3 regions of the Mycobacterium sp. E3339 genome follow, and region 2 is predicted to be linked to each of the others. Evidence: predicted binding sites of a transcription regulator. Region 2 holds the regulator's gene; each other region holds the start of a gene.
What was found. Region 2 encodes LexA, which represses DNA repair genes until DNA is damaged. Its sites were predicted from a motif close to CGAACANNTGTTCG; they were not measured.
Positions count from the first base shown of each region.

Region 1: a site for LexA is predicted at 4,554-4,567, ahead of A5702_RS10105 (error-prone DNA polymerase). Genes of this name have one in related genera too.
Region 3: a site for LexA is predicted at 3,024-3,037, ahead of recA (recombinase RecA). Genes of this name have one in related genera too.

Region 1 covers NZ_LZIZ01000108.1:6,964-13,888, forward strand. Annotated here, with positions in the region: gene A5702_RS10080 (SDR family oxidoreductase) at 1-201, opposite strand, end outside; gene A5702_RS10085 (histidine phosphatase family protein) at 255-968, opposite strand; gene A5702_RS10090 (MaoC family dehydratase) at 1,053-1,925, shown strand; gene otsB (trehalose-phosphatase) at 1,922-3,049, opposite strand; gene A5702_RS10100 (wax ester/triacylglycerol synthase domain-containing protein) at 3,091-4,419, opposite strand; gene A5702_RS10105 (error-prone DNA polymerase) at 4,581-6,925, shown strand, end outside.
Region 2 covers NZ_LZIZ01000069.1:32,402-39,326, forward strand. Annotated here, with positions in the region: gene A5702_RS06355 (proteasome assembly chaperone family protein) at 1-376, shown strand, start outside; gene A5702_RS06360 (alpha/beta fold hydrolase) at 416-1,447, shown strand; gene A5702_RS06365 (PhzF family phenazine biosynthesis protein) at 1,494-2,180, shown strand; gene A5702_RS06370 (peroxynitrite isomerase) at 2,194-2,679, opposite strand; gene nrdR (transcriptional regulator NrdR) at 2,722-3,186, opposite strand; gene A5702_RS06380 (LysM peptidoglycan-binding domain-containing protein) at 3,247-3,741, opposite strand; gene lexA (transcriptional repressor LexA) at 4,033-4,731, shown strand; gene A5702_RS06390 (LGFP repeat-containing protein) at 4,745-6,925, opposite strand, start outside.
Region 3 covers NZ_LZIZ01000046.1:10,391-17,315, reverse strand. Annotated here, with positions in the region: gene miaB (tRNA (N6-isopentenyl adenosine(37)-C2)-methylthiotransferase MiaB) at 1-1,322, opposite strand, end outside; gene recX (recombination regulator RecX) at 1,375-1,896, opposite strand; gene recA (recombinase RecA) at 1,862-2,914, opposite strand; gene A5702_RS03650 ((2Fe-2S)-binding protein) at 3,195-3,854, shown strand; gene A5702_RS03645 (flavodoxin family protein) at 3,894-4,511, shown strand; gene A5702_RS03640 (DUF3046 domain-containing protein) at 4,521-4,715, opposite strand; gene A5702_RS03635 (hypothetical protein) at 4,759-5,022, opposite strand; gene A5702_RS03630 (glycosyltransferase) at 5,042-6,208, opposite strand; gene A5702_RS03625 (limonene-1,2-epoxide hydrolase family protein) at 6,262-6,693, shown strand; gene A5702_RS03620 (hypothetical protein) at 6,695-6,925, opposite strand, start outside.

The DNA.
Region 1 (6,925 bases), on a different contig from region 2:
CTCGTCCGCCAGCTCCAGCTCCGGCAGCGCCGCGACCAGCGGCTTCGCCCGCTCACCCCACTCGGCCGCCAGGCGTTCGAAGCGGCCCAGCGACTCCCGGCGGACCAGCACCCACACCTGGGCATCGGGCCGGCCGTCCAGCAGGCGACTCACGACGCGGCGACCAATAAACCCGGTACCGCCGGTAACGACATACCGCATGCAGCCCATCGTGGCGGGTGGCGGGCGCCCGCGTCAACCGTGGCGTAGGGAGGTCAGTTGTGGAAGTCCTTGATGCCGTCCCACTCCACCAAGGTCCAGCCGTAGAGCGGGTTGCCGGTGATCACCACGCGGCCGATGTTGGGCAGGGGGTGGCTGGTCAGCAACGAGTCCTTGGCGTTCTTCGTGTTCATCAGCGTCCAGTACTCGATGGCGAACTTGTGCGAGAACACCACCGGGTCGTGCTGGCCGCTGTTGTAGACCTTCGCGATGGCGGCGGTGAACTGTTCGTTGAACTCCTTGCCGCTGACCGACCCGGGGATGCTGTCCTGCGTGTCGCCGCGGAGCCAGTCCGCCGGCGCCAGCAGATACGTCGCGTTCTCCTGCGGGATCGGTTTGCCCTCGAACCAGCCCGCGTTGATCTCCTGAATGCCCTGCAGCACCTCGACCTGCTTGCCCAGCTCCGAGGCCAGCGGCGCGGCGGTCTGCTGGGTGCGGACCATGGTGGAGGCGTAGATGCCGTCGTAGTCCTTGTGGCCCGCCTGGTGCGCGACTTGCTGGGCCTGCCCCTGGCCCTCGGGGGTCAGGCTTGGCCCGGGCACCGAGGTGTCGATGATCCCGCTGGCGTTGGATGCCGACTGGGCGTGCCGGATGAACGTGATCGTGATGCTGCGCGCCTGCGGTGTCCCGCCGCAGGCCCCGACGACGAGGACCGCGGTCAGCGCCGCGACGGCCTTCGAGACATTCCGGATCAAGCTGCGCTTCGGCATGGCAAATAGCCTGCCCTGCCGACGGCATCGGTGGGAAGGGTTTGCGATGGTTAAGTGGAGAAATTACTTGCGAAGGAGACTCAGATGGCGATTGACCCGAGTGCCGTCGGCGCGGTGACCGAACCGATGCTGTTCGAGTGGACCGACCGGGACACGCTGCTGTATGCGCTCGGCGTCGGCGCCGGCCTGGACGACCTGTCGTTCACCACCGAGAACAGCCACGGCATCGATCAGCAGGTGCTGCCCACCTACGCCGTGATCTGTTGCCCGGCGTTCGGGGCGGCCGGCAAGGTCGGAACGTTCAACTGGGCCATGCTGTTACACGGCTCGCAGGAAATCCGGTTGCACGCGCCGCTGCCGCCGGCCGGGAAGCTGTCGGTGGTCACCGAGGTCGCCGACATCCAGGACAAGGGCGAGGGCAAGAACGCGATCCTGGTGTTGCGCGGCCGGGGCACCGACCCGGACTCGGAGAAGCTGATCGCCGAGACGCTCACCACCCTGGTGATCCGGGGCGAGGGCGGGTTCGGGGGCGTGCCGGGTCAGCGGCCGGTGGCCCCGGAGATCCCCGACCGCGAGCCCGACGCCCGGGTGGCGTTGCCCACCCGGGAAGACCAGGCGCTGATCTACCGGCTGTCCGGTGACCGCAACCCGCTGCACAGCGATCCGTGGTTCGCCCGTGAGCTGGCCGGGTTCCCGAAGCCGATCCTGCACGGGCTGTGCAGCTATGGGGTGACGGGCCGCGCGCTGGTCGCCGAACTCGGCGGCGGGACCGCGGCCAATGTCACCTCGATCGCCGCGCGGTTCACCTCTCCGGTGTTACCCGGCGAGACGCTGACCACCATGATCTGGCGAACCGAGCCGGGCAAGGCGGTGTTCCGCACCGAGGCCTCGGGGGCGGAAGGCTCCGGCCCCCGGGTGGTGCTCGACGACGGCGCGGCGGAATACGTGCAGGCCTAGCCGGACAGCTCGCGCGCCAGCCGGGCGGTGAACTCGCTGGCGCGCTCGGGGCTGTCCAGTGCGAACTGCGCCGCGGTGGCGCGGTCCCCGTCGTCGTAGTGCCGCACCAGGATTGGCACGCCACCGTCGTGGACCGCGTCGAATGCGTCCTCGTCGGTGATGTCGTCGCCGAGGTAGACCGGCGTCCGGGCGCCGGGTTCGGCCCCGGTTAGGTGATCGAGCACCCAGCGCAGCGTTTTGCCCTTGTCCCAATCCAGGTCCGGGCGCAGCTCGATGACCTCGCGGCCGGTGGTCACCCGCAGGCCGTCGCGGCGGCCCGCCGCGCGCACCGCGGCCGCCACCTCGCCGACGCGGTCCCGGGCGGCGTTGCGGTAATGCACGGCGACCCCAAAGCGCTTGTGTTCCACCACGACACCGTCGATGGCGCCCAGTCGTTCGCGCAGCTCGCCGGCCGCGCCCTCCAGCACCGGAATGGCCGCCGCGGCGGCGTCGTTCTGGTGGTGCGTGCCGTCGGGCGCGGTCAGCTCGAACCCGTGGCTGCCGGCGTACCATATCCCTTGCACGCCAACTCGTTTCGTGACGTCGGCCAGGTCGCGGCCCGACAGCACCGCGACCGGGCACCGCGCGGCCAGCTGCCGCAGGGCATCGGTGGCGCCGGCGACCGGGACGGCGGCGTCGGGGTCGTTGACGATGTCGGACAGCGTGCCGTCGAAGTCGAAGAACACCGCCGGTCGCCGCGCGGCCAGGTGGTCGAGGGCTTCCAGCGCGTCGGGCAGCTGCGACATCCGCCGGTCCCCGGTGCGGACGGCGACCTCGCGCAGGTCGGCGACGACCGCGTCCGCGCCGGCGTCCCGCAATGCGTCGCCGTGCCCGGTGCCGATCACCAACGCGAAGCCGCCGGCCCGCGCGGCGGCGACGCCCGCCGCGTCGGCGGTTACCACCGCGCATCGACCGGGCCGCACGCCCAGGTCGTCGGCCGCCCTTGACAGGTCCTCGGGCGAGGAGAAAACCGCGGCACCGACGCCGATCTCGCGCAGTTGCCCATCCAGGACGGGGTCGGGCGCGTCGAACAGCACCGCGTCATGGCGGCGCGGGTCGATGATCACCGACCCGGAATCTGGCATGACCCAACCTTCTCACGCCGGCCGGGCCGGGCGGGAGTGGGTCAGCGCCGCGCTTGCCCCGGCGGGCGCGGCCCCGGTGCCCGGTGCGGAAACGTTCGCTTGCGGCGCCGATCGCTGAGCAACAGCACCGAGTCACCGCTGAGCGCCACCAGCCGCGCCATGCCCAGTTCGATGCCGGCGGCCAATTGCTTGACGTCGAACCCGGCGCCGGGCTCGGCGGTGATGCCGAACACCAGCTCATCGCCGTAGCTGAGCACCGCGACCCCGGTGCTCAGCTGGACGGCGGTCGGGGGAATGGGCAGCAGGCGCTCCATCGTCTGGCCCATCAGGCGCAGCCGGTGACGGGGCCCGGGCACGCTGGTCGCCAGCGTCACGATGGCGCGCTGCGGCAGCCGGGAGAGCAACGCATTGACGTTGTCCCGCAACACCGTTGGCAATGAATTGAGCGCCGACTCGAGCATGCCGCGGGCTGGCGGGGGGCCGGTTTCCCTTTCCTTCCACCGGATCTGCACGGTCCGCAACCGCTGGACCGGGTCGTCGTGTTCGACCGGCAGGTACGGCGATCGGACCGGCGCCGGCACCAGCGCACGCAGCGAGCCCGGCCGCGGCTCCTCGCCGCGGCCGATCAGCACCGTCCGGAAGCCCTCGGTGGCGGCGGCGAGCGCGACGTCGTTGACGGTCACCCCGAATTTGCGGCACACGCGGTCGACCTCGGCGATCGGGACCCGCACCGTGGCGTAGCGCCGCAGGGTGGCCCGGTCGGGCGTCCGCAGGCCGGGCAGGACCGCGCCGACGACGGCCCCGGTGGTCGCCCAGGACGCCCGCCACAACGTGTCGGCCCAGCCCGGTCGCCGCACCGGCTGCCGCGCAACCTGTTTCGCGCCGGGGGGATCGGCGAAGGTGGCGTCGTCGGCGTCGTCGCAAAGCCTGCTGAGCAGGTGGGCGGGCGACTTGCCGTTCAGCAGGCGGTGATGGATCTTCATCAGGATCGCCCACCGGTTGCCCTTGAGGCCCTCGATCATCCAGCACTCCCAGGGCGGACGGTCGAGGTCCAGGGGGCGCTCGAGGGCGTGGGCAATGGCCCGGGACAGCTCGGTGTCGTCACCCGGCCGCGGGATCGCCACCCGGTGCACGTGCTGGGTGAGGTCGAATTCCGGGCAGTCGACCCAGTCCTGGTCCGCCGGGTGCGCGGGTAGCACCTGGGTGCAGCGCGGTATCGACCGAATGCGTTCCGCCAGAAGCGCTTCGAGACGCCGGTAATCGGGGGCGGCGCCGTCGACGATGGCGACCGCGCCGATCGCCAGGCCGGCGTGCTGGTCCGCGTCGTGAGCGTTCAGGAACGCCGCGTCCGGTGACCTCACCTGCGCCATGTTCTCCCCGCCGCCAATCTGCCCTCGTACCAGTGTCCGCCGGCCCGCGCGCCCGCGGTAGGCCCGCGGCGTTAAGAGCTTGTTTAGGAGTTGACGATCGGTTTAACAACGGTTGGCCTGCGCCGGAGGTAATTCGAACAAACATTCGATAGACTGGCGCGGTGGGCTGGTTTAACGGTCCGCCGAGCTGGGCGGAGATGGAGCGTGTCCTCGACAGCAAGCCGCGCCACGCCGGCGTGCCAGTGGTCCCCGGGGAGGATGCCCCCCTGTCGTCCAAGCGCGGCACGTACCGGCCGCCGGACGACGCCCGGCCGACCCGCACGTCGGTCGCTTATGCCGAGTTGCACGCGCATTCGGCGTTCAGCTTCCTCGACGGGGCCAGCACGCCGGAGGAGATGGTCGAGGAGGCGGCCCGGCTGGGCCTGCGCGCCCTGGCGCTCACCGATCACGACGGCCTGTACGGGGCGGTGCGGTTCGCCGAGGCGGCCGCCGAACTCGACCTGCGCACCGTGTTCGGCGCCGAGCTGTCGCTGGGGCCGGGCGCCCGCACCGAGACGCCCGATCCGCCCGGCCCGCACCTGCTGGTGCTTGCCCGCGGCCCGGAGGGCTACCGGCGGCTGTCGCGGCAGCTGGCCGCGGCGCACCTGGCCGGCGGGGAGAAGGGCAAGCCGCGCTACGACCTCGACGCGCTCACCGAGGCGGCCGGCGGCCACTGGCACATCCTGACCGGGTGCCGCAAAGGCCATGTCCGCCAAGCGTTGTCGCAAGGCCCGGAAGCCGCGCAGCGGGCGCTGGCCGATCTGGTGGACCGGTTTGGCGCACATCGGGTCAGCATCGAGTTGACCCACCACGGTCACCCGCTCGACGACGAACGCAACGCGACGCTGGCCGGGCTGGCGTCCCGCTTCGGCGTCGGCGTGGTCGCCACCACCGGGGCGCATTTCGCGGGGCCGTCACGGCGCAGGCTGGCCATGGCGATGGGCGCCATCCGGGCGCGGCAGTCCCTGGACGCCGCGGCCGGATGGCTGGCCCCGCTGGGTGGTTCGCACCTGCGGTCCGGCGAGGAGATGGCCCGGCTGTTCGCGCAGGTGCCTTTTGGAGGCCCCGACGCGGTGACCGCCGCCGCCGAGCTCGGCGAGCAGTGCGCGTTCGGGCTGGCGCTCATCGCTCCGCAGCTGCCGCCCTTCGACGTGCCCGCCGGGCACACCGAGGACAGCTGGCTGCGGCAGCTGACCATGGTGGGTGCGCGGGACCGTTACGGGCCGCCCGACAGGGCGTCACGTGCCTACGCCCAGATCGAGCATGAACTGAAAGTCATTGAACGCCTCACGTTTCCGGGCTACTTCCTGGTGGTGCACGACATCGCCCGGTTCTGCCGCGAGAACAACATCCTGTGCCAGGGCAGGGGATCGGCGGCCAATTCCGCGGTCTGTTATGCCCTCGGCGTCACCGCGGTGGATCCGGTGGCCAACGAGCTGCTGTTCGAGCGGTTCCTGTCGCCCGCCCGCGACGGGCCGCCCGACATCGACATGGACATCGAGTCGGACCAGCGCGAGAAGGTCATCCAGTACGTCTACGACAAATACGGCCGCGACTACGCCGCCCAGGTCGCCAACGTCATCACCTACCGGGGGCGGATCGCGGTGCGCGACATGGCCCGGGCCCTGGGCTTCTCGCAGGGGCAACAGGACGCGTGGAGCAAACAGATCGGCCACTGGAACGGGTTGGCCGATTCGCCCGACGTCGAGGGCATCCCACCGCCGGTGGTCGACCTGGCCAACCAGATCCGGAACCTGCCGCGGCACATGGGCATCCATTCCGGCGGCATGGTGATCTGCGACCGGCCGATCGCCGATGTGTGCCCGGTGGAGTGGGCGCGCATGGAGAACCGCAGCGTCCTGCAGTGGGACAAAGACGACTGCGCGGCAATCGGTTTGGTGAAGTTCGACCTGCTCGGGCTGGGCATGCTCTCGGCGCTGCACTACGCCATCGACCTGGTGGCCGAGCACAAGGGGATCGAGGTTGACCTGGCCCGCCTCGACCTCTCCGAGCCGGCGGTGTACGAGATGCTGGCCCGCGCCGATTCCGTCGGCGTGTTCCAGGTGGAGTCGCGGGCGCAGATGGCCACGTTGCCCCGGCTGCGGCCGCGGATCTTCTACGACCTGGTGGTGGAGGTCGCGCTGATCCGCCCCGGCCCCATCCAGGGCGGATCGGTGCACCCCTACATCCGGCGGCGCAACGGCCTGGACCCGGTGACCTACGACCACCCGTCCATGGAATCGGCGCTGCGAAAGACATTGGGGGTGCCGCTCTTTCAGGAGCAGTTGATGCAGCTGGCGGTGGACTGCGCCGGCTTTTCGGCCGCCGAGGCCGACCAGCTGCGGCGCGCCATGGGGTCCAAGCGCTCCACCGAACGCATGCGACGGTTGCGCGGGCGGTTCTACGAGGGCATGCGCGCGCTGCACGGCGCCCCCGACGAGGTGATCGACCGGACCTACGAAAAGCT
Region 2 (6,925 bases):
ACACGGTCACGAGGTCGTCGGCTACACCGTCCACGTGCCGCACTACCTGACGCAGACCGACTACCCGGCCGCCGCCGAGGCGTTGCTCGAGCAGGTGGCCAAGATCGCGTCGCTCGAGTTGCCGCTGACGGCGTTGACCGAAGCAGCGGCGGTGATCCGGACCAAGATCGACGAGCAGGTCGAGGCGAGCGCGGAGGTTGCCCAAGTGGTGACGGCGCTCGAGCGCCAGTACGATGCCTTCATCGACGCTCAGGAGAACAGGTCGTTACTAACTCGCGACGAGGACCTGCCTAGCGGAGACGAGCTTGGTGCAGAGTTCGAGCGATTCCTCGCCCAGCAGGCGGAGAAGAAGCGCGACGACGACGACCAGGTCTGACCTTTTCACGGCCCTAGGCCCGACACCAAGGTTGGCGACATGACCGAGCGGAAGCGCAAGAGCACTCTCCGCCCGGTGCGTGAGGTCACCGCGCCCCGGCTGGAATTCCGCACCATCCACGGCTACAAGCGGGCCTACCGCATCGCCGGTGACGGGCCGGCGATCCTGTTGGTGCACGGCATCGGTGACAACTCCACCACCTGGAACACCGTGCAGGCCAAGCTCGCTCAGCGGTTCACGGTCATCGCCCCGGACCTGCTCGGTCACGGGCGATCCGACAAACCGCGCGCCGACTACTCCGTCGCCGCCTACGCAAACGGGATGCGTGACCTGCTCAGCGTCCTCGACATCGAGCGGGTGACGGTCGTCGGGCATTCGCTGGGGGGCGGCGTGGCCATGCAATTCGCCTACCAGTTCCCGCATTTGGTCGACCGGCTCATTCTGGTCGCCGCGGGTGGTGTCACCAAGGACGTGAACGTCGCGCTCCGGCTCGCGTCGCTGCCGATGGGCAGTGAGGCGCTGGCCCTGCTGCGGCTCCCCCTCGTGCTGCCGGCCGTGCAGCTGGCCGGGCGAATAGCGGGCCTGGCGATCGGCTCGACCGGCCTGGGCCGCGACCTGCCCAACGTCTTGCGGATCCTCGATGATCTGCCGGAGCCGACGGCATCGGCGGCCTTCAGCCGGACCCTGCGGGCGGTGGTCGACTGGCGCGGGCAGATCGTCACCATGCTCGACCGATGCTATTTGACCGAAGCCATCCCGGTGCAGATCGTCTGGGGCACCAAGGATGTGGTCGTCCCGGTCCGGCACGCCTGGATGGCACACGCCGCGATGCCCGGCTCCCGCCTGGAGATCTTTCAAGGCTCCGGACACTTCCCGTTCCACGACGACCCGGCCCGCTTCATCGACGTGGTCGAACGCTTCATCGACACCACCGCGCCCGCCGAATACGATCAGGCCGCCCTGCGCGCGCTGCTCCGCAGCGGCGGCGGTGAGAAGGCCGTCAGCGGCCCCGCGCCCACGCGCGTCGCCGTGCTGAACGCGATGGGTTCCGACGAACGCAGCGCCACCTGAACCACCTTGCTCGATGCGGCCCCGCCGGGGGTCGTACAGTCGGGCCATGGCTATCGACGTCACGGTGTTGCGGGTGTTCACCGACGCGGAGGGCAATTTCGGCAATCCGCTCGGCGTAGTGGATGCCGCTCAGGTCCCGCCCGCCGACCGGCAACGGCTGGCCACCCAATTGGGCTACAGCGAAACGGTTTTCGTCGACCTGCCCGCCGCCGGTTCCACCACCGCGCACGCCACCATCTACACGCCGCGGGTCCAGATCGCATTCGCCGGGCACCCCACCGTCGGCGCGTCGTGGTGGCTACGGGAGAACGGCACGCCGATCAACACGCTGCACGTGCCGGCCGGTCTCGTGCAGGTGAGTTACGCCGGCGACCGCACGCGCGTCAGCGCGCGCTCGGATTGGGCGCCCGAGGTCGCCCTGCACGAATTCGGTTCAGCCGACGAGCTTCTCGCCGCCGACCCGGGCGATTTCCCCGACGACACGGCGCACTACCTGTGGGCCTGGACCGACCGGGAAGCCGGAGCCCTGCGCTCCCGCGGCTTTTTCGCGAACCTCGGTGTGCCGGAAGACGAAGCGACCGGCTCGGCCGCGATGCGGATCACCGACTACCTCAGCCGTGACCTGCACGTGACCCAGGGCAGGGGGTCGGTCATCGAGACGACGTGGAACGCCGAGGGCTGGGTCGGGGTGGCCGGACGCGTCGTCAATGACGGTGTGAGGCAACTGGATTGACCGCAGGCCGCGCTCAGGCCTGCCGGCGCAGCGCCGCGCTGAGGTGATGCTGCAGGGGCTGCCCGACAGCGCCCATCCGCACCGAATACGACAGCTCGTCGCCGTCAACGCGGATGGTGCGGCCCAGCGCGGTCACCTCTTTGGCGGTGGGCGTGAGTCCGACGTCCGTTGTGGACAGCTCGATTTCGATGACACCGTCGCTGACCGTCAACGTGCCCACCTCGATTTCGGTGATGCCGCTCGGGTGGGCGAGCACCAGTTCGACCTGACCGGGCTGCGGCGCGCGCAGGTATCCGACCTCGGCGTGCAACGGCTTGCCGTCGGCCACCGCCTTGGTCCTTTGGGCGTATCCCAGAAAGGGCTTGCCGACGTGGGAGAACACGACCTCTTCGAGGTAGTCGAAGGGCTGGATCGTCGGATACTCGCCCGAGCCCTGGCCCGCCCACGTCCCCAGGAGCGGTGCGAGGGCAGCGATGTCGGGATGCAAGTCGGGGGGCATGAAACTGAGACTAGCCCGGCGACGACGCAGCCCGCCGTGCCGTCAGGTCGGCGTCGTCACCTGGCGGTGTTCGCGCAGCGCCTGGATCTCACGCTCGAAGTCGTCCGCCGACTCAAAGGAGCGATACACCGACGCGAACCGCAGGTAGGCCACCTCATCGAGGTCGCGCAGCGGGCCGAGGATGGCCAGGCCGACCTCGTGGCTGGCGACCTCGGGGGAACCCGCGGCACGCACCGTGTCCTCGACCTGCTGGGCCAGCAGGTTCAGCGCGTCGTCGTCCACCTGGCGGCCCTGGCAGGCCCGGCGGACACCGCTGATCACCTTCTCCCTACTGAAGGGTTCGGTGACTCCGCTGCGTTTGACCACGGCGAGCACCGCCGTCTCCACGGTGGTGAAACGCCGCCCGCACTCGGGGCACGATCGGCGGCGCCGAATGGCCTGCCCCTCATCGGTTTCCCTCGAATCGATCACCCGGGAATCGGGATGGCGACAGAACGGGCAATGCATGACCGCTCCTTCGCCGTGCCGACATCCAGGTACCGCAGCACTTCGAGCGTACTCGCGCCGTTAGCCGACCGGGGCGATCAGGGTCTGGCCGGCCACCAGGGCCGGCGAGTTCATGTCGTTGAGTTCGCGGATGCGGTCGGCGACTTGGCGCGCCGGCGCGTCGGGTGCCACCCGGTGGGCGACGTCCTGCAGCGACTCCCCCGCCTCGACGCGGACGACGGCCAGCCGGTCCGGGACGTGAGCGGCCGAGCTGCCCGAGTCGCCGTTTAGCACCTGGCCGACGTTGCCGACGAGGCCCAGCCACAGGGTGATGGCGCCGGCGGCCAGCGCGAGCCAAATGGTGGTCGTCACCGTGACGGGCCGCTTGCGGTGCGGCGCGCCGGACATCGCGATCCCGGTGCCGTGATAGCGGGTGGGCGCGCCGGCCGGCCGCGTCGGGCCGGGCCTACGGGAGCGGGCCAGGCCCTCCCGGCCGTAGCGAAGCCCCTGAACCGGTCCGTTGACCGGACGCCGAGGGTTGCTGGTACGCGGCGCCAGCGTGTGGATGGTTGTCATCTGCGTTCCTCCGGTCAACTATTCTTCGCTCAGCTGTTCGACTGTATCGCTCGTGTGTTCGAAATCCGAACATGTGAGCGAAGCGTGTCGCACGAGTCGAACGCTAGACCACCCCACCGACAAGTCCGTGGGCGCTAGAGCTGACATGCGGCTGAAATACCCGATCCGTCGAAGAGTTACACCTTTGTGATTCAAGACATCAGACGCCGTTTTGGCGGAGTCGGTAGGATCCCGACACGCTAGTCGAACACATGTTTGATTCTTGGGCCCGGTGGGGTTACATTCAGTGCCATGAGCGACAGCAACGACACCTCATCGGCGGGCACGGACGGTCGGCTGCACGCCGTGGATTCGACGCTGACCGAACGGCAGCGCACCATCTTGAACGTCATTCGCGCGTCGGTCACCAGCCGCGGTTACCCGCCGAGCATCCGGGAGATCGGCGACGCCGTCGGCCTGACGTCGACGTCTTCGGTGGCCCATCAGCTGCGCACCCTCGAGCGCAAGGGCTACCTGCGCCGCGATCCGAACCGTCCCCGGGCGGTCGACGTCCGCGGCGCCGACGACGAGATGGCGGCGCCGGCCACGGAAGTCGCCGGTTCGGATGCCCTTCCGGAGCCGACGTTCGTTCCCGTCCTGGGCCGCATCGCGGCCGGCGGGCCCATCCTCGCCGAGGAAGCCGTCGAGGACGTCTTTCCGTTGCCGCGCGAGCTGGTCGGCGAGGGGACGCTGTTCTTGCTCAAGGTCGTCGGGGACTCGATGGTCGAGGCGGCCATCTGCGACGGCGACTGGGTGGTGGTCCGGCAGCAGAACGTCGCCGACAACGGCGACATCGTGGCGGCCATGCTCGATGGGGAGGCCACCGTCAAGACGTTCAAGCGTGCGGGCGGTCAGGTGTGGCTGATGCCGCACAACCCGGCGTTCGATCCCATTCCCGGCAATGACGCGACCGTGCTCGGCAAGGTCGTCACGGTGATCCGCAAGGTATAGCCGGCGGCCGGGGTCAGTCCGCCTTGTGAAAGCCGTTGGCCTGCGCCACTTCTTCGCTGGACAACCAGAGTTCGGCGAGCGTGTCGTGGTAGAGCTCGCTGCCCGGCGTGTAGTACAGCCCGAAGCGGGCGCTCGCCTTGATCGGGTAGCCCTCGGGCACCTGGTAGGGGTCCTCCAGCGGTAGGTGGATCGTGGGGCGCCCGGCCGGGCCGGCCCCGGCTCCGCTGTCCTCGTCCTCCGCGGCCGCGTGCCGCCCGCCGCGCTGTTCGGCCGCCGGGGCCGCGGGCACGGCGTCGGCCTCGACATCTTCCACGGCATCTTCCACGGCATCGGCAACGTCCGCCGGGACGTGCGGTACGGCGACGTCCGGGTACTCGGCCTCGGGGGCGCCGGCCTCGGGGACGCCGGGCTCGAATTCGGTGTCCGGGGGCGTGTGTGGCACGGCGACGTCGAGGTATTCGGCCTCGACGTAGTCATCGTCGGCCCGGACGGGCTCCGGGTAGGCGGGCTCGGGCACGTCGTCGACGTACTCGGCTTCGACGTAATCGGACTCGGCGTAGTCGGCTTGCGCGTAGCCGGGTTCGGCGTGATCCGGTTCGGCATAGTCGGATTCGGCGTATTCGGACTCGGGGTAGCCGGATTCGGGGTAACCGGGTTCGGCCTCGGCGTAATCGGATTCGGCCTCGGGGTAGCCGGCCTCCGCCAACGTGGCCGGCGAGACGGCGGCGAAGGAGTCGGTGTCCACCGCGTCGGGATCCTCGTCGGCCCGGTAGGAATCCTCGTCCGCACCGCCCCGGCGCCAGCTCACCCGGCCGCCGCCCTCGGCATCGGCCCCTTCCGGCTGGCGGGCGAAGTGGTCGGTGGCGACTTCGTCGCGTCCCCAGTGTTGGTCGCCCGCGGCGTCGTAACCGGCATCGAGGTCGCGGTGGGGCTCGTAGCCGACGTCCGCGCGGGCGGCGCGGCGCCGGCGCCAGCCGAGGGCCAGCAATCCCGCCAGGACGATCAGCACGAGCACCGGAATGGCGGCCAGCAGCCACCACCACTGCCAGGTGAACTTCTTGGCGTGGCTGGGCATCGCCGAGTTGCTCGGCTGGTTCTGCCCCGACACCTGCAGGCCGGACAGCAGCGGCGCCAGATTGGCCGGGTCGGTGCTGAACGTGTTCTTCGCCCGGTTCCACGAGACCTTGCCGCCGGTGAACTGCTGGGAGACGACGTCGCCGTCGACGGCCTGGTCGCCGACGGGCGCGCCCAGCTTGCCGGTCGGCCCGCGAAGCTTGTCCCACGCCGCCTTCATGGCGCCGCGCACCACGAACGCGCCGTGCTCGGACGTCCAGAAGATCACCGGCTTGTCGGCACCGGAGAAGGGGACGACGCGGCTGGACGGGATGCCGCCGTCGGATTCGTTGGCGGTGGGGAAACCCAAATCGCTGCCGGCCGGCCCGCCCAGCGCGTCGTATTTGGCCAGGATGTTGCTCTCGATGGCGTTCGCGCCGGTGGCGGGGCTGAAGAACACCTTCCCGTTGGCGAAGTCCTGGACGATCCCGTCGCCGCCGATCGCGTACTGCGCGCCCTTCTTGACCCCCAGCGTCCCATTCGGTCCGCCGGCGGCCCGCCACGCCATGTTGATGGCCGCGGTGGGATCGATCGCCACCTGCAGGCCCTTCAACTGGTCGGCCAACGCCGGCGGCTCGGTGGTGAACTGCTTCGTCTGCCTGTTCCACGAGACCTGACCGCCGCTGAACTTCTGCGCGGACACCTCGCCGTTGTACGTCTCATCGCCGACCGGGACCCCGAGCACGCCGCCGGAACTGCCGAGCTTGTCCCAGGCGGCGTTGATCGCGCCGCGCACCACGAACGCGCCGTGGTCGGGCGTCCAGAAGATCACCGGCTTGTCACTCGCCGAGAAGGTCGCCACCCGGCTGTCGGGTCCGGCGAGGCCGGGCACCTCATTGATGGCGGGGAAACCCAAGTCGCTGCCGGCGGGACCGCCCAGCATCTCGTATTTGTCCAGGATCGGACCGTAGACGAATTTGGCGCCCGTCGCGGGGGTGAAAAACATCTTGCCGCCGTCGAAATTCAGCTCGAAACCGTCACCGGCGGGGTACACATCGCCCTTGCGGGGGCCCAGGGGCGAACCGTCGCCGCCCGCCTTCTCCCACGCGGCCATCATGGCGGCCTCGGCGTCGCCGATCGG
Region 3 (6,925 bases), on a different contig from region 2:
GTGATCACCGCCGTGACGACGTCGCCGGGTCGCACCGTGTCGTCGGCGGTGAAGTGCACCAGGCGGCCGTCGCGGGCTCGGCCGGTCATCCGCGCCGTGCGGCTGTCCTTGCGCCCCTCGCCGGCGGCGACCAGCAATTCCACGGTCTGGCCGACCAGCGCGAGATTGCCCTCCAGCGAGATCTGCTCCTGGAGCTCGACCAGCCGCCCGTAGCGTTCCTGCACAACGGCTTTCGGCAGCTGCCCGCCGAGTTCGGCGGCCGGGGTGCCGGGCCGCTTGGAGTACTGGAAGGTGAAGGCGGCCGCGAACCGGGCCTGCCGCACCACGTCCAGCGTGGCGGCGAAGTCCTCTTCCGTCTCACCGGGGAAGCCGACGATCAGGTCGGTGGTGATGGCGGCGTGCGGCATGGCCGCGCGCACGCGGTCGATGATGCCGAGGTACCGCTCGGCGCGGTAGGAGCGCCGCATCGCGCGCAGCACCCGGTCGGAACCCGACTGCAGCGGCATGTGCAGCGCGGGGCAGACATTGGGCGTCTGCGCCATCGCCTCGATGACGTCGTCGGTGAATTCGGCCGGATGCGGGGAAGTGAACCGCACCCGCTCCAGCCCGTCTACGTCCCCACACGCCCGCAGCAGCCGCGCGAACGCGCCGCGATCGCGGGGCAGCGCCGGGTCGGCGAATGACACGCCGTAGGCGTTGACGTTCTGGCCCAGGAGCGTGACTTCGAGCACGCCGTCGTCCACCAGCGCCCGCACCTCGGCCAGGACGTCCGCCGGGCTGCGGTCGACCTCCTTGCCGCGCAGCGACGGGACGATGCAGAACGTGCAGCTGTTGTTGCACCCGACCGAGACGGAAACCCAAGCGGCGTAGGCGGATTCGCGGGCACTCGGCAGTGAGGACGGAAACTCCTGCAGCGACTCGGCGATCTCCACCTGGGCGGCCCGGTTGTGCCGGGCCCGTTCGAGCAGCGTCGGCAGGGACCCGATGTTGTGCGTGCCGAAGACGACGTCGACCCACGGCGCCTTGCGTAGCAGGGCGTGCCGGTCCTTCTGGGCCAGGCACCCCCCGACCGCGATCTGCATCTCGGGATTGCCGCGCTTGCGCGGGGCCAGGTGGCTGAGGTTGCCGTACAGCTTGTTGTCGGCGTTCTCGCGCACGGCGCACGTGTTGAAGACGACCACGTCGGCGTCGGCCCCCTCGGGCGCCCGCTGGTAACCCGCCGCTTCCAGCAGCCCCGCCAACCGCTCGGAATCGTGGACGTTCATCTGGCAGCCGTAGGTGCGCACCTGGTAGGTGCGCGCGGGAGCCAGCGTCGAAGTCACGGGGCCATGGTACGGCGAGCGCTCGGCACGCGAGAAACCGCACGTCACCGGCCTAGACTCGGCGGCGCTCCCGTTCGGCGGCCAGCTCGGCGAGGACGACCTCGCACGCCAGATTCTGGCTGTAGCCGCGCCGCGCCAGCATCCCGACCAGCCGGCGGGTCACCCGCGCGTCGTCACCGTCGAGCGCCTCGCGCCGCAGCTTGGTCCGCACCAACTGCTCGGCCCGGTCCCGTTCGGCGCCGGCGTCGATCTCCGACAGCGCCGCGGCGATGACCTCCCGGTCGACCCCCTTGGTGCGCAGCTCGGCGGCCAGCGCCCGCCTGCTTTTGCCGGCCGTCGCCCGGCGCGACCGCACCCACTGTTCGGCAAAGTCGGTGTCATCGACCAGGCCGACCGCGGCGAGCCGGTCGAGCACCGAGGCGCTGACGTCCTCGGGGTAGCCGCGCTTGGCCAGTTGGCCGTGCAGCTCGGACCGGGTGCGCGCTCTCGCGGTGAGCAGGCGCAGGCACAGCGTCCGCGCCTGCTCCTCGCGGGAGGGCTCAGAAATCGACGGGGGCGGGCAGGACGCTGTCATCGGACAAGCCATCGGTCACGACCGCGCCAATGCCGAGCTTTTCCTTGATCTTCTTTTCGATCTCGTTGGCGACCTCGTCGTTTTCCATCAGGAAGGTGCGAGCGTTCTCCTTGCCCTGGCCGAGCTGCTCGCCCTCGTAGGTGAACCAGGAGCCGGACTTGCGGATGAAGCCCTGCTCCACACCCATGTCGATCAGCGAGCCTTCCTTGCTGATCCCCTGGCCGTAGAGGATGTCGAACTCGGCCTGCTTGAAAGGCGGCGCCACCTTGTTCTTGACGATCTTGACCCGGGTGCGGTTGCCGACCGCGTTGGTGCCGTCCTTGAGCGTCTCGATCCGGCGCACGTCCATGCGCACCGACGCGTAGAACTTCAATGCCTTTCCACCGGTGGTGGTTTCGGGGCTGCCGAACATCACCCCGATCTTCTCGCGCAGCTGGTTGATGAAGATCGCGGTGGTGCCCGAATTGTTCAGCGCGCCAGTCATTTTCCGCAACGCCTGGCTCATCAGCCGGGCCTGCAGCCCGACGTGGCTGTCCCCCATCTCGCCCTCGAGCTCCGCGCGCGGCACCAGCGCCGCCACCGAGTCGATGACCAGGATGTCCAGGGCGCCGGAGCGGATCAGCATGTCGGCGATCTCGAGGGCCTGCTCCCCCGTGTCGGGCTGGCTGACCAGCAGGGAATCGGTGTCCACGCCGAGCTTCTTGGCGTACTCCGGGTCCAGGGCGTGCTCGGCGTCGATGAAGGCCGCGACGCCGCCGGCGGCCTGGGCGTTGGCCACGGCGTGCAGGGCGACGGTGGTCTTACCCGAGGATTCCGGGCCGTAGATCTCCACCACCCGGCCGCGGGGCAGGCCGCCGATGCCCAGGGCCACGTCCAGGGCGATGGATCCGGTCGGGATGATCGAGATCGGCTGACGCGTCTCGTCGCCGAGACGCATCACCGAGCCTTTGCCGTAGCTCTTTTCGATCTGGGCCATCGCCAGGTCGAGAGCCTTCTCGCGGTCGGGGGCTTGCGCCATGGTGCCTCTCCTATGGTTCGTTGTGTTCGGTGACCGGTGTCGGTCGGTTGGCCGTGACAGTAGAGAAGGCCACCGACAAGTTGACTCACCGAACGTTTCCCACAGTAGACGAACACTTGTTCGATTCAAGCGGACACGCCGAACCCCGGTAATCGCGTGTGGCAACATCTGCCCCCGATAGGGCCGACGGGGCACATCCGGGACGCCGCACCCGGGAGCCCCCACCGTCGGGCGCTTGCTCACGACAACCGGGGCGGATCCCCCCTCACGAGGCGCACACATGGACATCTCCGCCGAGTTGGCCGAAATCGCTTCCTACGGAGGGTTTTTCGCGTTGACCGTGGGTGGCGCGGCGGCCGGATGGCACCCGGTCGGGCAGTCCTACGCCGACGGCTTCACCGACCTGGTCGACGCCACCGCCTGGCGCTATCACACGACGGACCTGCGGGTCGCCGCCTCGCTGGTTCATCTCGGCCACGCCGGCAGGCTGTGGTCACCCGTGCTGGCCTGCGCTGTCGGCCACGGTGTCGTCCCGGACCTGGGCGCCCTGCAACGCGCCGACGACGGGGCGCCGCTGCGCTTGCCCGCGCCCGTGGGGATCCCGGCCGCCTCCCCCGACGCGCTGTACCGGGTGGTCGTGCGCGACCACCTGCAACCGCTCGCCGCCGGCCTGCGGGTGGGGCTGGCGCCCGCCCTGCTCGCGGGCAACATCGCGTCCGCGCTCACCGGGGCCGCCCGGGCGCTGCTGGCGGCGCGGCCCGACCTCGGCCCGCGGATCGCCGAGACGACCCGGGCGCTGCTGGGCATGGGCGTGCTGGCCGGGTCGGGCGTCGTCACCGGCGCGGACCTGGGCTTCAAACGCCGCAGTTGCTGCCTCTTCTACCGCCTGCCCGGGCGAGCGGTCTGCGGTGATTGCGTGTTCGAAACGTCACCGGGCTAGCCGTCGTTTGCCCTTGTCGCGCAGGGGTAATCGGTCGTCATGTCCACAGATTCCCTGCGCGCCCTCGCCCTGACCTGCTCGTTGAAGAAGAGCCCGGAGCCGTCGAGCAGCGAGCTGATCGCCGATCAGGTGCTCGCCCAACTGCGCCGCGCGGGCGTGGACGGCGAGAAGGTGCGCTGCGTGGACCTGGCGCTGCTGCCCGGCGTGGAAGCCGACATGGGCCCGGGCGACGAGTGGCCGGCGCTGCTGGAGAAGATCACGGCGGCCGACATCGTCGTGCTGTCGACGCCCACCTGGGTCGGCCACATGTCCAGCGTCGCGCAGCGCGTCCTGGAGCGCCTCGACGCGGCGATCTCCGACAAGGACGACGCCGGACGGCCCCGGATGGTGGGCAAAGTGGCCCTGGCGGCGGTCGTGGGAAACGAGGACGGCGCCCACAAGATCGTCGCCGACCTGTTTCAGGCGCTCAACGACATCGGGTTCTCGATCCCCGCGCAGGGCTGCACCTACTGGAACGGCGAGGCGATGCAGGGGACCAACTTCAACGACCTGGACGACGTTCCGGAGGCGGTGGCCGCCACGACCGAAACGGCGGCCCGCAACGCCGTGCACCTGGCGAAGCTACTGCGGCAGCACGAATACCCGCCCTACGAATAAGCCGCGAACTCACCACTGTTCGCGCGGCACGTCGAAGTCGACGCACAGGGCCCGCCACACGTCACGGGGTTCGACCCCGTCCTCGATCGCCTGGGCGGCGGTGCGGCCGTCGAACACGGTCAGCACATGATCCGCCAGCACCGAAGAGCCGTACGCCGCGCCGAATCGCAGGACGACCCGCTCGTTGAATTCCGTTAGCCGCACGCCAGCAAGATACCCACCGGACGGCGATCGGACACCGCGCGCGTCACCGCCAGCTCGCCGGCAGGTCGACCAGGTGGTTGGGGCAGTAGTCCTGGACGGCCTCGGACATGATGGTCCGCGCGCGCTGCGCCGACATCCGCGAGCGCAACTGCATGAAGGCGTATTCGACCGGAGCCAAACCCTGCTCGGCGGCCGCCGGGTCGTCCATCAGCTGGCACGCCTGCTGCTCGTCGCCGGCATCGGCGTGCGCGACGCCCGCGCCGAACATCAGGGCGAGCAGCAGGCCGCCGGCGGCGATCGTCCTCATTGCCGTTGCCCTCCCCCTGTCATCCCGCCATCGCCAACGCCTCGTGGCACACCCACACCGGATCGGCCACGCCGGCGATGCTAGCGGCCGCCGCCTGGGCGGCGGCCCGATAACGGGGTGACGACAGCACCTCGTTCACCGCGGCCACCAGCGCCTCGGCTGTGAACGGCCGGATCAGCCGTCCGCTGCCCTGGCGGACCACCCGGTTGGCCATCTCCCACTGATCACCACCGCCGGGCACCGCCACCAGCGGCACCCCCGCCAGCAACGTCTTGGCCACCATCCCGTGCCCGCCGCCGCAGATCACCAGGTCGGCGTGGGTCAACAGCTCGGCCTGGCTGCCCAGCCCGACCACCGCCCACGGAGGCACCCGCAGCTCCGCCCCGCCCAGCCGGGAGACCACCAACCGGGACCCGGCCGGCAGCGTCTCCCCCGGCCGCAGCTGCGCCAGCGCGACCTCGGCCAGCCCCTCGGTGCCGGTCAACGCGGTCGACGGCGCCACCACGACGACGGGTCCCGAGCCCGCCGGGATGTCCAGCACGCGATCGGTCGGTTCGAAGTGCAGCGGGCCCACCAAGACGGCCTCGGCCGGCCAGTCCGGCCGCGGCACCTCGAGGGCGGGCAGGGTGGCGATCAGCCGCCGCAGCGGCCCCGGGTCGCGGGCCGGCAATCCGATTTCGACCCGCACGGCCGCGCGCTGGCGCAGGCCCGCGCGCCACGACCGCGCGGTGAGCGCGCGCATGGTCGCGTCGCGCAGCCGGCCGCGGATGCCGGTGCCCGGCGCCAGTCCGCTGCCGATCGGCGGCAATCCCTTGGAGGGCAGGTACAGCGGGTGCGGGTTCAGCTCGATCCACGGGATGCCCAACAGTTCGGCGGCCATCCCGCCGCCGGCGGTGATGACGTCGGACACCACCAGGTCGGGCGCCAGCTCGCGCAGCGCCGGCACGTTGAGGACGGCCATCCGCGCGGCCCGCCGGTGGATCCGGGCCCCGGCGTCGACGTCGTCGTCGGTGGCGACCAGGCCGTCCAGCGGGGTGGCGCCGATGCCGGCGGCGCGGGCGGTGTCGACCCACTCGGCGCCGGTGAAAAGCGTGGGCTCGTCGCCGGCTTCGGCGAAGCGTTGGCACAGCGCAATCGCCGGAAACGAGTGCCCGGGATCCGGCCCGGCGACCACGGCGACGCGCATCGGCCTTACCCTGCCACAGCGCGCGGCCGCGACGCTCGCCTACGCTGGCACTCATGACCGAGCTGACTGGGACAGGCGTCGCGAACACCCGCACGGTCGAGGGTTTCCTGAACGCCCTGCAGGACGCGGATTACGACACCGCCGATGCGGCACTGGCCGACAACCTCGTCTACGAGAACGTGGGGTTGCCGACCATTCACGGCCGCGCCAGAGCGATGAAGCTGTTTCGCCAGATGGACGGCCGGGCCGCCTTCGAGGTGAAGATCCACCGCATCGCCGCCGACGGCGGGGCGGTGCTCACCGAGCGCACCGACGCCCTGATCTTCGGCCCGGTCCGGCTGCAGTTCTGGGTTTGCGGCGTGTTCGAAGTTCAGGACGGGCGAATCACGTTGTGGCGCGACTACTTCGACTTCTTCGACATGTTGAAGGCCACCGTTCGCGGCCTGGCGGCGGTGGTGCTGCCGTCGCTCAAAGCGACGTTCTAGGCTAGCTGGCGCCGCGCAAGCCGCCGAGTTCGTCGAACGCCTGCGCCCAGCCGACCAGGCGGTCGGTGGCTCCGGTCAGCTCGGCGCGGTAGCGCTGCGACGCGGCGAACTGATCGCCGTTGGCCGAGGACACCAATTGCGCTGCGGCGGTGACCATCTCGTTGTACTGGCGGACGCCGGCGCTCAGCTGCGCGGTGAACGCGTTGATGGTGGGCACCAGGTAGGACCGCGA